Regions from separate parts of the Paenibacillus sp. PvR098 genome, predicted to be linked through region 1. Evidence: riboswitches for the same ligand, from Rfam matches in the RefSeq annotation. Region 1 holds a riboswitch; the other holds the start of a gene.

Region 1 (7,701 bases):
ACGAAAAGTGCAAGAGGCACCAGCGTATAGGCTTGAGATAAGAACATACCGCCTAGAACCATGGAGGCCAGAGTCGAACCCAGCGTTAAAAACAGATAGGCTTTACTATTATATATCCATACATATACAAGAAAATGCGAGCCGCCAAGAAGTCCGACTGCAAAAGGAATCCATTCCGGTGAGAATTGATAAATCATAATATAAACCGGAATATAAAAACCCTGCACTCCTGCCATCACGCCGCCGAGCGTTCCTAATGGATTGTCTTTGGTTATGATGGTCACGCCCAATATTTTGGCAATGGCTAAACCAAGCGGGAAGATGGAGCCCATTCCGATAAGCCAAATCAGGGGAACCGTTTCCTTCGGAAACAAAGCCGGTGCAATGGTCAGGAATAGCATAAAAATCGCGCCGGAGACTAAAATCGGATAGCCGCGTTGTGAAGATCGTATCAAGTCTTTTTTTAGAGCATCTAATGAATGAGCCATATCAATCCCTCTTTCCAATTTTAATCAAACCAATGTGACAAAGCCAAAACGGACATAAGCGCCAATCTCCACAGATTCCACAGCATACTGCAGGACCACCACCAGAACATGAATAAAATATGCCGCGTAGCTGTTAGCGGAAAGTTGTTTGAGCAAAGAGGTTGATTGTTGGGAGAAACGTTGAAACAGATAGACGAGTCCAATACATACGCCGGTGCACATGAAGGTCTCATAGATGGAATTAACCAAGCTTTCAGCGTTCCATCCTCCCGGTGATCTGAAGGTCATGACATCACTGTACATCAGCATAGCCAGAATTACCCCCAGTACTAACCAAATCATTCCAACCAAATGAGGCATATGTTGAAGCCATTTTATCCTTCTGGGAACTCTATGTAAGCATCTTTTTCGTCTTGGGCGACTAGTAAGCATACATCAGCAGCGGCATCACCATGAACAAGCCTATGTACAAAGGAATTCCTAGCCGCCTAAATCGATCCGCGAGAAAGTGATCTAAGTATCCAATCTTCCGTTTGACATGTGTCCATTCCATCCCTCCTATTGATCAAACTCTTGCTCTCGTAACGATAAATAGATATCCACACTCAAATAGGCTATCCACCATCCTTGGATAACCTCTTTTCGCAAATGTTGCTCCATTGATTACAGCGGCAGCAAATCGGATTGCTCCTTCTTCATTTGGAGGGCTGATCTCATCGATTCCTTACGCAGCAGTTCACTCACGGTTTGGGGATTGGCAGCAAAAAATGAATCGCATATACTCAAATTATAAAGTGCTTTTTTTGCTGCTTCGCAAGCCAGCTTCTCACTTTGTAATAAATACAGACAGATGCTGTAGCAATCATTTTCATGCTTTTTTAACATCGTTATACGATCCGTCATTACCATCATAAGATCATCCCTAACATTTTCTTCCTTATAAATATTTTAAAGGGTTTTCACATGTTGAAATAGTACTATTTTCTTCTAGTACCTGTATGTTGAAGTAAACAGGGTTTAAGCGGCTTTTCTCTTGTGCAACATTCACCCTCAGCGTTACGTTATAAGGTAAGCTAACCAATTCATAGGTCTGGGGTTGATCGTATGAAAAAAGCAAGTCTCATCTTGATAATCCTCTTATGCTTCAGTTTTATTACTTCGCAATCGGCATTTGCCCTGTCTTGTGCTCCGCCGCGCGCTCCCCAAGAAGAAATGGAATTTTCCCAAATGGTGTTTAAAGGAACCGTAGTTTCGCAAAACAGAGATAAACTTCATTTTGAAGTCGCTAAGGCTTGGAAGGGTGACCCAAGCGGTAAGCTTACCTTAAACCAGAACGGTTGGACGGAATTTAAGACAGGAGACGAGTACGTTGTGTTTGCCGGGATGGAGGACGGGAAACTGCGGCCGAGGCTTTGCGGGAATACGGGATTGGCCACCGGATTTAACGAAGACCAACTTGGAGAACCGATTCCAATGGTGCAGACAAGCACTGGTTCAGGCTTCACCCTAGCTCTCGTAGTTATGTTGGTACTCATTGGCATCGTCTTCTTGTGGTGGAAAAAGAAAAGACCCAGAACATAGCATTTCAGCAGTTTATATTTTATTAGGAAACGGAAGTGTAAACGAGATGAATCCGATGAACACCCGTAAATTACAAGGCAGAATTGCCATCGTAACTGGAGCAAGCCGCAGCGCGGGAATAGGTGCCGCAATATGTAAAGCGCTGGCTAGCGAGGGAGCAGATATTTTCTTCACCTACTGGGTTAACTACGATGAAACCATGCCATGGGGCGGTAATGTCGAGGAACAAGACCAGCTTAGTAATGAGATTGTGCAGCTTGGCGTACAATGTGAGCATATCATGGCTGATCTTTCCGATGTAAACAATATCCCTTTTATTCTAAAAACAGTTGAGGAAAAGCTGGGAAAGCCGTCGATCCTGGTGAATAACGCTTGCTATTCTGTAAACGATGATTGGAATACAATGACTGCTGAATCGTTAGATGCTCACTATGCGATCAACATTAGGGCCGTAGCTATGTTAAGCGTCGAATTTGCAAGAAGGTTTAGTCAAGGCACAGGTGGCAGAATCATAAGCATGACCTCCGGTCAATCCTTGGGTCCTATGGTTGGCGAAATCTCTTATGCTACGACGAAAGGCGCTATAGACGCCTTTACAAGAACATTTGCTGCAGAGGTCGGGTCCAAGGGGATCACGGTAAATGCTGTAAATCCGGGACCGACCGACACAGGCTGGATGACACCGGATTTGCAGCAGGAGCTAGCAGGCCACTCCCCTTTGGGGAGAGTTGGATTGCCTCGTGATGCGGCTCGGCTTATCACTTTTCTAGCAACGGATGATGCCCAGTGGATTACAGGCCAAATCTTGCATTCCGATGGAGGATTTAGATAGACAAAACCCTATCGTTCGTGTTATATTTCAATAAATTCGTGTTACTTAGAGGAATTTGACGATTGATAGCGAATACATATATGCATGAATTACCACAAACGAATTACATACATAGTAGATCAGGTGCCTTTGTACTAGCAAAGGGTAACAGGGAATCGGGTGCAAATCCCGAGCGGTCCCGCCACTGTATTTGGGGAGTTTCTCTCAGCATGTCACTCGATGATTCATTGGGGAAGACGGGAGAACACAACGATCCAAGAGCCAGGAGACCTACCTAATCTACGCACCCGAATGCCTTCGAGGAAAGGAATGGTGTACGAATAATGAAACGATGATCACCGCTAACGGATCTTGTCGTCTATTCATGCGTACCCCTGACCAATCCAATAGGATTGGTTTTTTGAGTTCTATAACTACGTACACAGGAGGATATGTAAAGTATGATCTCTAAAAAAGCAATAAGCACGCTTCTATTAGTCCTGGGATTTACGTTGTACCTGACTGTCAATGAACCTCAATCCGCTTATGCCATGCATATTATGGAGGGCTTTCTTCCGCTGGGATGGGCGATCTTCTGGTGGGCTGTGTTTGTGCCGTTCTTTATTCTCGGGCTCCGGGCCTTGATTAAAATTACGAGGGAAACGCCGGAACTCAAAATCATGCTGGGTGTGGCTGGCGCCTTCATCCTCGTCCTGTCGGCACTCAAAATTCCGTCCGTGACAGGAAGCAGCTCGCATCCTACCGGGACGGGCCTTGGCGCCATCATGTTCGGTCCGCTGCCCATGAGCGTGCTCGGATCCATTGTCTTGTTGTTTCAAGCTTTGCTGCTTGCTCATGGCGGTCTGACCACCCTTGGAGCCAACGCGTTCTCTATGGCTGTCGCCGGTCCCATGATCGGTTATGCGGCATACAGGGGGATGATGAGATCCACAGGGAAACAAACGCTATCCATCTTTACGGCGGCTGCGCTGGCTAACCTGTCTACCTATGTCGTCACCTCGATTCAATTATCTTTGGCATTTCCCGCAGAGAGCGGCGGCTTCCTCGCTTCGCTCGCTAAATTCGGAGGTATCTTTGCGATTACCCAAGTCCCTTTGGCCATCAGCGAAGGACTGCTCACCGTACTGATCTGGAACTGGCTGAAATCCAACAGCTCTGAGGAAATGTCACTGCTGCAGAGTAAAATGAAGGGGGCTTAACCACCATGATAACCCGTAAAATGAGCGTTCTCATCTTGATCATCGTTGTATTATTGGCCGTTCTTCCCCTCCTGTTCGTGAACGGCGAATTTGGCGGAGCTGACGGCGCTGCGGAAGAAATGATCACCGAGATTCAGCCTGCTTATGAGCCCTGGTTTTCCCCGCTGATGGAGCCTCCGGGTGAAACCGAAAGCATGCTGTTTGCCCTGCAAGCTGCTATCGGCGCAGGTTTCATCGGCTATGCGTTCGGATGGTTCAAGGGCAGAGCCTCCAAATCCAAAACGTTATGATTAAGCTGATCGATACGCTCTCTTATACGAACAAGCTGCGGTCCGTTTCTCCGATGTGGAAAAGCGGATTCGCAGCCTCTCTGTTGGTGCTGTCTTACTTAGCTCATCCCGTCATTCAGCTCCTGATCATGGGCTGGATGTTCCTATGGGCTACCCAATATGCCCAGGTCCCCGTCAAAGTGTACAGCCTGCTCATCGGGGCGTCCTGCCTCTTCTATGCAGCCAGTCTTCCGGCGCTTGTCATCGAGTTTTCAGCTACCGATTCCGTAACGGCCCTCACCAATGGGATCACCCTCTTTACCTTTGCACAGTGGACGGCTTATGTAACGGAAGCAGGCATGTACCAAGCGTTCGGCCTGCTCATCCGGATCATCGCTTGTTTATCCTGTATTACCTTTCTCATGCTGACCACTTCAATGTCCGATCTGTTTCAGGTGATGAAAAAACTGCGTGTGCCGTCGTTGGTGCTGGAATTGATGCTGATCATGTACCGCTTTCTCTTCGTGCTCTCGGATACGGCTCAGCAGATGTATACGGCTCAAAGGGCTCGCGGCGGTCAGACCGGCTTCGATCGCAGGCTGAAGGATACGGCTATCCTGATCGTCCGGTTGTTCGGCAAGACGATGCAGCGGTCTAAGAGTCTATCGCATGGTCTGATAGCAAGAGGATTTACGCAAGATATTCAACTGGCTCCTTATCAAGCGGGCCCCGTGCCCTTGCGTTATGTATGGGAAAGCCGTATCGGAGTGACCTTATTATTGCTATTCGAGCTGGGGCTTCGCTGGAGGGATATGATATGAAATCGTTAATGGAGGCTCACGATGTACGCTACAGCTACCCCGGAACTGGGGATGAGGCGCTTCAAGGATTGACGATGAGCTTGCCTGCAGGCAAGAAAACCGCGATTTGCGGCCATAACGGGTCCGGCAAATCCACCATGTTCCTGCATGCGATCGGCATTCACCGCCCTGCCGCCGGAGAGATGAGCTGGAAGGGTTCTCCTATGTCCTATCGTCCGAGTGACCTCCAAAAGCTCCGGCAGCAGGTTGGACTTGTGTTTCAGGATCCGGAGCATCAGCTGATTCTCAGTACGCCGTACGAAGATATCTCCTACGGTCTACGAAATGCCGGGATACCCGAGCATGACATTACCCAGCGTACCCAACATGTGCTTGCGTCCATGGGTCTGGAGCTTGTAGCCAACACACCCATTCATCACTTGAGCCTCGGCCAAAAAAAACGGGTTGCCCTTGCCGGAGTGATGGTCCTTGAGCCGGAGCTGCTCCTGCTGGATGAACCGACTGCTTATCTGGACCGCTTGTCCGAGCGGCAGCTCATGAAGGAATTAAACCGGATTCATGAGAGCGGCACCACCGTCGTCATGGCTACGCACGATATGAATTTGGCCTATGCTTGGGCGGACTGGATCCTGGTGATGGATCATGGGAAATGCCTGCTGGAAGGCATACCCTACGACGTGTTTAAACAGGAGGACTTGATGATTTCGCTCGGTCTGGAACCGCCCATGCTGCTGCAAGTCTGGTCGAGTTTACCCGCGAAAGTTCGCGTGGAAAGCCCCCCTCCTCGCAGCATCGCCGAGCTGAAGGAGCTTATGAAAGAGTTATAAACATACAGAAAAAAGCCGATCCCCTTTCTCTATGCTTGGGAATCGGCTTTTACTTATTCAAAAAACCGTACAGAAAAAACACCGGACGGTCCTTAATTGCAAACGGTTTGGGCATTGGGGGGATGTGCGTCGGGTTTCAACCGCTTTATCACCCCACCCCTATTCCCGTTTGTTCTACACTTTGAATTTACTTATAACATCTTGCAGCTCTTGCGCCATCATACTTAAAGCTTCCGCTGAAGATGCTACCTCCTCCATAGAGGCATTTTGTTCTTCTGCGGATGCAGCGACGTTCTGTGTATTGCCTGCGGATTGTTCGGCAATATTAGCTACAGCTTCCATCATTTCCACCATGCTTTGCGAGCTTACATTAACTTGTTCTACAATAGAAGAAACCTCTTGGGATTCGGCAGCCAACCGTTCGATTGAATTTACAATGTCTCCGAAGGTTTCACCAGTTAAATGAACCATCTTAATACCTTCTTGGACAATGGATGTACCATCATTCATAGACTCAACCGCTTTATCCGCTTCCGTTTGAATCTCTTGGATGAGTTCACGAATTTGAGCCGCTGCATCACCCGATTGCTCAGCTAATTTCCGTACTTCGTCAGCTACTACAGCAAACCCTCGCCCATGTTCCCCAGCCCGTGCAGCTTCAATCGCGGCATTTAGAGCTAACAAGTTCGTTTGATTGGCAATTTGTTTGATTAATTCAACGATATGCCCAATTTCCTTGGATTTTTCGCCTAGTGTGTTAACCACACCCGCCGTTTGACTGACCGACTGTTGTACCAAATTCATTTGCTCAACCGTTTGCCTAACGACTGTGTTTCCAGTGTTTGCTTTATTGCTCGCAGTGCTCGTTAAATCTGCAACGTTTTGAATAGACGATGCCGCCTGATTCATTCCTCTTGAGATTTCTGCAGCTGCTTCAGTTGCTTCAGTTGCACTGGAAACTTGCTTCTCCGTGCCTAACGCGACCTCTTGAATCGAGATTGAAATTTGTTCAGTCGCTCTGCTAGTCTGTTCTGCGCTCGCCGATAACTGTTCCGAAGTTGAGGCAACATGATCCGTATTTATACCGACTTGCCCAATTAGATGGCGAAGGTTGATCCTCATTTGATTGACGGAGTTTGATAACTCCCCGAGTTCATCCTTGGAACGTATAACGATTTCCTCGCTCAAATCTCCACCCGCGATTTTCCCCGTAGAACTCATCAATTCTTTAAGCGGCCTAGTAATGGAGCGCACGATCCAAAATACAAGCAGGATACCGATCACAATAGCGATGGCAATGACGGCGATGGTCGTATTGAGGATGCCTTGGGTGGAACTCGAAAGTTCTGTAACATCAATGACACCAATAATTTTCCAACCGGTTTCCGGGTTAGTGGCAAATATAGACTTTCTTGGGTGTCCATTAAACATATACTCAACAATACCGCTGTCTTTTTCGTAAAACTTTTCAATAAATGGATCTTCGCTTTTCGTTCCCGGCTTTCCCGTCGGGTGTATAACGAATTTGCGATCCTTGTCCATAATAGCAACATAGCCCTTTTGCCCAACTTTGGTATTCCTCACTTGTTCAGCCATTTTGGATAGCTTCAAAGTCGCGCCTACAACACCTCCGCCATCGCTGGATGTTTTTGATTGAATAACCACTACATTACCCGACCCATCC
Region 2 (7,701 bases), 2.2 Mb from region 1:
TTCTGCTGGATGTCAAATGTAGGGAGATTCAAGGTTACATATACAGCCGACCGGTTCCGGCAGATGAGTTTCACGCTTTGCTGCAGAGGAACATGGTGGTGTAAAACAAAGCGGCCCCCGCCTTCAAGGCGATGGGGCCGTTTGGTTTGTAAAAGTTTTGGTTCGACTCAAAAACATGAATATGTATGCTTTGGATAATCGGATTACAGCTTCCAGCTTTGAGGGTGTCCGTCCCCGACGTATTCCGCCGCTCTCGCATTGGCTATAACCTGCTCTTGGCTTTTGCAGCCGGGAATGACCGCAGTAACCGCAGGGTGCTTGAGACACCACGCCAGTGCCCAAGTGGCCATGTCCATACCGGCGGGCAACTCCTTCTCCCGAATGCGCTCCACCTCTTGCAGCTTAAGGAGTGTTTGCTCAGGATCGTGCCTCTGACGGACGTCGTTCTCGGCAAACACCACACCTGGCTTGTACTTGCCGCTCAAGTATCCGCTCGCCAGAGGCACGCGCGCCAATACGCCAAGTCCCTGCCGCTCGCAAGATGGAAATACCCGATCCTCCGGCACGCGGTCCAGCCGGTTATAGACGACTTGAATGACCTCCGAGCCGACGCGTGAGGAAGCATCGGTCTGATGCAGGTTATCGTTGCTTCCGATGGACGTGCCGAGGTGGCGAATTTTACCCGCTTGCACCTGTTTGTCCAGCAGGGTCCATAAGTCGTCCTGATCAAACGCCTCATCCGTTCCCGAATGAAATTGGTATAGGTCTATGTAATCTGTTTGAAGCGCCTTCAAGGAAGCGTCCAGCTGCTCAAGCACCTCTTGAGGGGACCAGTGCTGTGTACGATCCATATGTGCGTGAAAGTGGTGTCCGAACTTGCTGGCGATCACCCAATCTTCCCGGCTTCCGCGGGAGACGTAGCTGCCGATCAGCGACTCGGACGTATGGTCTCCGTAGCATTCTGCGGTGTCGATCAGATTGATGCCGCTATCCTTCGCCTGATCAAGAATACCGTCGACTTCGGCTTGTGTGAAGGGCTTGCCCCATTCGCCTCCGAACTGCCAAGTTCCTACACCGATGACGGATACCTTCAGATTCGTTATTCCGAGCTTGCGATACTTCACCGAAATTCCTCCTTGGATGAGTGCTTTTGGATGTAATTCGAGCTGTCTAAGCTTATATCCGATTGTACAAAAATGGGTCTCGATATTCAAACCATCTATCTAGAAGGACGGTGACGATTCATTGCACGTGTAACGGTCATGTGTAATTTTCTAATTTATGACAATAATACTACTAAAACAGATTACAAAGGAGACCAGTTCATGGAATCAAGTATGAGTGTTGTTGATGTGATTTCCCGGATCCAAGACCTAAAGTCCAGCGGTCAGCCGTTAAATAAGAAAAAATTAAAGCAGTCGCATCCGGAGCTGGTGCAGAATGCGTTGTTTTACTTCCCCAGCTGGGAGCATGCTTTACAAAGCGCTGAATCAGAGTAAGCACATGTGAAATTTATCTAGACCCGCAGCAGCGTACCTGGGGTTTACAGGTATAGCCGTGGCAGAACTACGGAAAGAGCACAGCTGCTTGAATGCCCTTCGTTGTCTTATAGGGCTTCAGCCATCGGCTGTGCTTTTTTCCATTTCTTCATTTTTAGGTCGTCCTTATCAGCTTGTAAAATCTTACCCAAGACACCTCCCCTGCTACGTTGGGCATACCCTACAGAGATGGGGGAGTGGGCTGAATGTTGGCTTACTGGATTTCGAATGATTTACAAGAGAGACAGACGCTGCTTCTCGGCTTTGGAAAGCTTGCTGCAAACCAGCTGATAAGATTCCTCCAGCATATCGAATAGTTCATGGTCTTCAATCGAGCCGTCCAAAAGAACGGTATTCCAGTGGCGTTTATTCATGTGATAGCCAGGGAAGACGGAGTTCGGATGCGTTTCTCTTGTCAGCCATATGGTTTCGGGATCGGCCTTCAGGTTCACGCTGGGCTTTCCCTGATAAGAGCCGAGCAGCGCGAACATCTTATTTCCGACAAATAGTACAGGCATACCGGGATCAAACGGATATCGCAAGTCGGTGCCGGTTTTTTTTAATCCATAATCAATAAGGGTTTGATGATTCATGAGCGGTAAAACTCCTTTTTCGAGAGAGCTGCTGTTAGCATAACCTTCCCGAGGTCTCATGAAAAGTGAAAACTGATGGTGGACATTAACAGGATAACCATGCTATCATTAACTCGATTTTACCCAAAAAGCCAATAACTTCATATTTACATAGAATAGGTACCGAGTTCGTCGTGTTGACGACTCGGTTTAAAAGGGAAGTCGGTGTAAGTCCGACACGGTCCCGCCACTGTAAGCGAGAAGCTTTTCGGTTTGAACGACGCCACTGTCGGTTGTGATGGGAAGGCTGCGGAAAAGCGATGAGACGCGAGTCAGGAGACCTGCCTGTTCTGTTGCAGCCGATCCATCCGTGTTGTGATGGCAGTTGTCAACGAAGTCACCACAAGACCTACGCGGATAGGAAGGTGTACGAGAGCGGTAGAAGGCCATGCAGGCATAACGTCATTATAGAACGCAGCCGATCAGGCCATAGGAAATGCGTGATATAAGGCCGTGCTGCTGGTTCCCAATCCATTGTCGTCAAGCATCTTCCGGGAGGAGGATGCTTTTTTTGTTACCGTCAGAAATCATAGGGTTGATCCGAGGATCAGCTTTCTTATGTCCTGTTATTTTTACAAGGGGGGTTGAAGTATGAAAGGGAAATTGTCTGTGATCGGTTTCGGACCGGGCAGTTATGAGCATATGACGCAAAAAGCGAGAGACGCCATACAGGAATGCGACGTCGTGATCGGATACAACACATACGTGGATTTGGTGCGCGGTTTGTTAAACGGGCAGCAGGTGGTGCGAACGGGGATGACCGAAGAGGTGAGCAGGGCGCAGGAAGCGGTTCGTCAAGCGGAGGCTGGACACCGGGTGGCTGTCATCTCCAGTGGGGACGCCGGCGTATACGGCATGGCCGGGCTGATCTATGAGGTGCTGATGGAAAAAGGATGGCGGCGGGAACAGGGCGTAGAGGTCGAGGTTATCCCCGGCATATCGGCAATCAACTCGACGGCATCCTTATTGGGTGCGCCTATCATGCACGATGCCTGCACGATCAGTCTGAGTGACCATTTGACGCCATGGGAGCTGATTATTCGGCGTGTGGAGGCGGCAGCGCAGGCTGATTTCGTCATCGCGTTGTACAACCCGCGAAGCGGGAGACGCACAAGGCAAATCGTGGAAACGCAGCGGGTGCTGATGAAGCATCGCTCGCCGCAGACGCCGGTAGGGATCGTCAAGAGTGCTTACCGGGAGCGTGAGGACATCGTCATCACGACGCTTGAAGCGATGCTGGAGCACGATATCGGCATGCTGACGACGGTGATTATTGGCAACTCAACCACAGTCGTTTATGATGGGCTGATGGTGACGCCGCGCGGCTATCAGCGCAAGTATACACTCGGTTCGGATGTGCAGCCGCTAAAGCCGCATGAGAGGCTGCGGCAGGAGGCAGAGCCTTGGGCGCTGGAGGGACAGGAGGAGCCCGAGGAAGCGATATCGGAATATGAAGCTGAGGCGGAGTCTGAGAAACCGGTATCTGCATACGGACTGGCGCTGGAAGCTCTTCAGCTCGTCGAAGCGCACCGCTCTGGACTGGCTCAGCCTGTTACCGGCAGCTTCGACACGGTCCTATTCCGTCAAGAAGCGATCCTCGAGTTTGCTGTTAGTCCGGGTCTAGCTGAGAAGCGGTTGACCGCTCCGCAGCTTGCGCTGCTTGCGGAGATCGTGGGAGAAGAAGGGACGATGGAATATACTCCGCATCATCAGCTGATGGTACGGCTTCGAACGAATGATCCGGATACGATAACCTCTCGTCTAACGGAGGCCGGGCTGCTGCTAGCGCCGATCGGTGATGTGGCGCAGCTGAAAGCCTGCGATTTCTGCAACATGGATAAGGCCGATTCTGTGCCGTATATGACGGAGCTCCATCGCCGTTTAGGCGGCATGAGCGTGCCGAAGGAGCTGAAGATCGGCTTCAATGGCTGCGGGATGGCATGCTACGGAGCAGTGAAGGAAGACATCGGGATCGTGTATCGCAAAGAAAAGTTCGATCTGTTCCTGGGAGGCAAAACGGTCGGAAGAAATGCCCATCCGGGTCAGCCGGTCGCTGAGGGAATTGAACCGGAGCAATTGGTGGAAACGGTGGAGAGGATCGTTTCCCGTTATGCAAACGATGGACACCCGAATGAACGGTTTCATAAATTTTTTGGCCGCGTGAAGGAGCTCGAGGGCTACAGGCATCAGGATTTGCCGGTGTTTCAAATCGAGAATGCGGTTTGTGGAGATTAACTAGGCCGATAAGGCGAATAAAGAGTAAGAAAGGGGACGGAGCATGAATGCGGTATTGTTTGTAGGGCACGGCAGCAGGGATCCGGAAGGGAACGAGGAGGTCCGAGCTTTTGTAAGCTCGGTGGCGGGCACGCTTGGGGAGCCGATCGTAGAAACGTGCTTTTTGGAGTTTGAGTCGCCTACGATTGCTCAAGGCATTCAGACCTGCGTAGATCGGGGAGCGACCCGCGTTGCGGTTGTGCCGATTACGCTGTTTGCTGCGGGGCATGCGAAGCTGCATATCCCGGGTGCCATTGATGCGGCGAAGCTGAAGCATCCGGGTGTCTTGTTTGCTTACAGCCGGCCGATCGGCGTTCATGAGCTGGCGCTCGATATTTTATCTTCACGCTTGGAAGAAGCGGGGATCGATCTCGAAGAAAATGCGGAGGACACGGCGCTGCTTGTGATCGGACGGGGAAGCAGCGATGCGGATGCCAACAGCGATTTATATAAAATATCGAGGCTCCTGTGGGAGCGGCTGAAGGTGAAATGGGTGGAGACGGCCTTCATTGGTGTAACGGCTCCGCGCGCGGACGAGGGTGTGGAGCGCTGCGTGAAGCTCGGCGCGAAGCGGATTGTGATACTGCCTTATTTTCTTTTTACGGGCGTGCTAATCAAACGCTTGGAGCTAATGAAGGGTGAGTTTGCCGAGAAACATCCGGACCTGTCGTTCGTCTTGGCCGACTACTTTGGCTTCCATCCTAAGCTCAGTAAAATTTTGAAGGAGCGGGCGGACGAAGCTTTATATGGAGAAGTGCGTATGAACTGTGACATGTGCCAATTCCGGCTTGAGGCGGCAAAGCATATGGATCCCCACGATCATGACCATGACCACAACCATGACCATGATCACCATGATCACGATCATGAACATGAACGGCATGAGCACACGATCAGGACCAAAGAGGTGCATTCATGATTCTGATGCTTGCAGGAACGAGCGATGCGCGTGAGTTAGCGGTGCGCATTCACGGGGCGGGGTATAACCTGCTGTCTACTGTTGTGACGGAGAGCGCGGCCAAAAGTCTTGAGGAAGCTGGGATACCGGTGCAAATCGGGCGTCTGGATGCCGGCGGTATGGCTGAGCTGATCCGCACCCGGGGGGTTCAGGTGGTTGTGGATGCGAGCCATCCGTTTGCAGAGGAAGCGTCCCGTCAAGCGATGGCGGCTGCTCTCCAGTCGGAAGTGCCGTATATTCGTTATGAGCGGGAGCGGGGAACCTATGAAGGGCATCCGCGGCTTATATTCGTTGACGACTACGAGCAAGCGGCGGAGCTGGCGGCTGAAAGACGCGGCGTAATCATGCTGACGACGGGCAGCAAGACGCTGCATATTTTCGCGGAGCGGCTAATCGGGCTGCCGGATACTAGGCTCGTGGCCCGCATGCTGCCCCGTAAGGATAACATGGATAAGTGTGAACAGCTTGGCGTCGAGCAGAAAAACATTGTAGCGATGCAGGGGCCTTTTTCCAAGGAGCTGAATCAAGCGTTATATCGTCATTATGGGGTAACGACCGTGATTACCAAGGAAAGCGGTAAAATCGGGGCAGTCGAGGAAAAGCTGGCGGCAGCGCTGGAAATGGACATCGATACGATCGTCATCGGACGCCCGCAGCTGGATTACGGTGTTGTGTATTCGGAGTTTGAAGGTGTACTGGAAGAATTAAATAACACATTACAGGAGGTGCGGTAAATGATGGATTTTGGAACGGAGTTTAAACCGCTGACGGTACAGCCGCAGGAAATAGAGGAAAAAAGCTTCGAAATGATTACGGAGGAGCTTGGAGAGCATTCCTATACCGATGAACAGTACAAAGTGGTGCAGAGGGTCATTCATGCTTCCGCGGATTTTGAATTGGGCCGCAGTCTGGTATTTCATCCGGACGCCATCCGGGCCGGTATCGAAGCCATCCGGGCAGGCAAGCCGATCGTAGCCGACGTGCAGATGGTGCAGGTGGGCATTAGCAAGCCGAGGCTGCAAAAGTACGGCGGCGAGGTTCGGGTATACATATCGGATCCGGATGTCATGGAGGAAGCGAAGCGGCTCAATACGACACGGGCGATCATCTCGACCCGTAAAGCGGCGAGTGAGGCGGACGGCGCGATCTATGCGATCGGCAACGCGCCGACGGCATTGCTGGAGCTGATCCGACTGGTCAAGGAAGGCCAGGCGAAGCCGGGTCTTATTATCGGCGTACCTGTCGGCTTCGTATCTGCGGCAGAGTCCAAGGAGGAACTGCTGAAGCTTGACGTGCCTTTCATTACGAATATCGGCCGGAAGGGCGGCAGTCCGGTTGCTGTAGCATCCGTTAATGCTCTGTCGCTGCTCGCGGAGCGTCAAGGATAAAGGCGGTATGGATACGAAGGAGCCCAAGTCCTTGCGTCATGGATATACGACGGGATCGTGCGCTGCCGCTGCGGCACAGGCGGCCCTTGAAGCGCTCATTGTTCAGGAACCGCAGCGTGAGGCTACGATCCGGCTGCCGATAGGTGAAGTCGTAACCTTCGAAATCGTTGCGTGCGAGGTAGAGGAGCACCGGGCTTCCGCAGAGGTGATCAAGGACGGAGGCGACGACCCGGATGCGACTCATGGAGCACGGATTATATGTGAGGTTTCTTGGATGGAGACGCCCGGTATTGAGCTGGACGGGGGCGTCGGTGTAGGACGAGTGACAAAGCCGGGGCTTCCCGTGGAGGTCGGTCAGGCGGCAATTAATCCAGTTCCGAGGAAAATGATCCGCGAAGCGGTGAAGGCGGTGTTAAACCGATATGAGCTGCTGCAGCGGGGCGTCAGTGTGGTCGTCTCGGTACCGGACGGGGAAGAAATCGCCAAGAAAACGCTGAACGCCAGGCTTGGCATATTAGGCGGCATCTCGATTCTGGGGACGCGGGGAATTGTCGTCCCATTCTCGACGGCAGCGTATAAAGCAAGCGTAGCCCAGGCCATCCGCGTGGCGGTCAAGTGCGGCTGCAGCCATATTGTTCTCTCTACCGGAGGTCGTACAGAAAAGTTCGGGATGGATCTATATCCAGAGCTGCCTGAGGAAGCGTTCGTCGAGATGGGGGATTTTGTCGGGTTCGCGCTGCAGCAGTGCGCGAGACAAGGGATTTGCAAAGTGACGCTGGTTGGTATGATGGGTAAGTTTTCTAAGGTCGCGCAAGGGGTTATGATGGTGCACTCGAAGAGCGCACCCGTCGATTTTGGCTTTCTTGCCCGTATGGCAGAGGAGGCCGGTGCTCCGGAAACCGTGATCGGTG

What was found. A riboswitch is a leader RNA that binds a small molecule or an ion and turns the genes downstream of it on or off. The one in region 1 is predicted to bind cobalamin.
Region 2: it holds a riboswitch for cobalamin, as region 1 does, so the genes downstream of both, cobJ (precorrin-3B C(17)-methyltransferase) here and JOE45_RS10780 (energy-coupling factor ABC transporter permease) in region 1, are expected to answer to the same signal.

Annotation. Positions count from the first base shown of each region.
Region 1 is NZ_JAFIBU010000001.1:2,150,286-2,157,986, forward strand. Features, by position in the region: gene JOE45_RS10755 (DUF7010 family protein) at 1-506, opposite strand, end outside; gene JOE45_RS10760 (hypothetical protein) at 513-797, opposite strand; gene JOE45_RS23845 (hypothetical protein) at 910-1,041, opposite strand; gene JOE45_RS10765 (hypothetical protein) at 1,152-1,400, opposite strand; gene JOE45_RS10770 (hypothetical protein) at 1,593-2,069, shown strand; gene JOE45_RS10775 (SDR family oxidoreductase) at 2,116-2,901, shown strand; cobalamin riboswitch at 3,006-3,193, shown strand; gene JOE45_RS10780 (energy-coupling factor ABC transporter permease) at 3,342-4,100, shown strand; gene JOE45_RS10785 (energy-coupling factor ABC transporter substrate-binding protein) at 4,106-4,390, shown strand; gene cbiQ (cobalt ECF transporter T component CbiQ) at 4,351-5,190, shown strand; gene JOE45_RS10795 (energy-coupling factor ABC transporter ATP-binding protein) at 5,187-6,017, shown strand; gene JOE45_RS10800 (methyl-accepting chemotaxis protein) at 6,192-7,701, opposite strand, start outside.
Region 2 is NZ_JAFIBU010000001.1:4,357,868-4,365,568, forward strand. Features, by position in the region: partial or broken gene JOE45_RS21635 (EAL domain-containing protein) at 1-104, shown strand, start outside; gene JOE45_RS21640 (aldo/keto reductase) at 204-1,124, opposite strand; gene JOE45_RS21645 (hypothetical protein) at 1,326-1,499, shown strand; gene JOE45_RS21650 (MmcQ/YjbR family DNA-binding protein) at 1,772-2,131, opposite strand; cobalamin riboswitch at 2,272-2,473, shown strand; gene cobJ (precorrin-3B C(17)-methyltransferase) at 2,762-4,405, shown strand; gene JOE45_RS21660 (sirohydrochlorin chelatase) at 4,449-5,363, shown strand; gene cobK (precorrin-6A reductase) at 5,360-6,136, shown strand; gene JOE45_RS21670 (precorrin-8X methylmutase) at 6,140-6,790, shown strand; gene JOE45_RS21675 (cobalt-precorrin-5B (C(1))-methyltransferase) at 6,798-7,701, shown strand, end outside.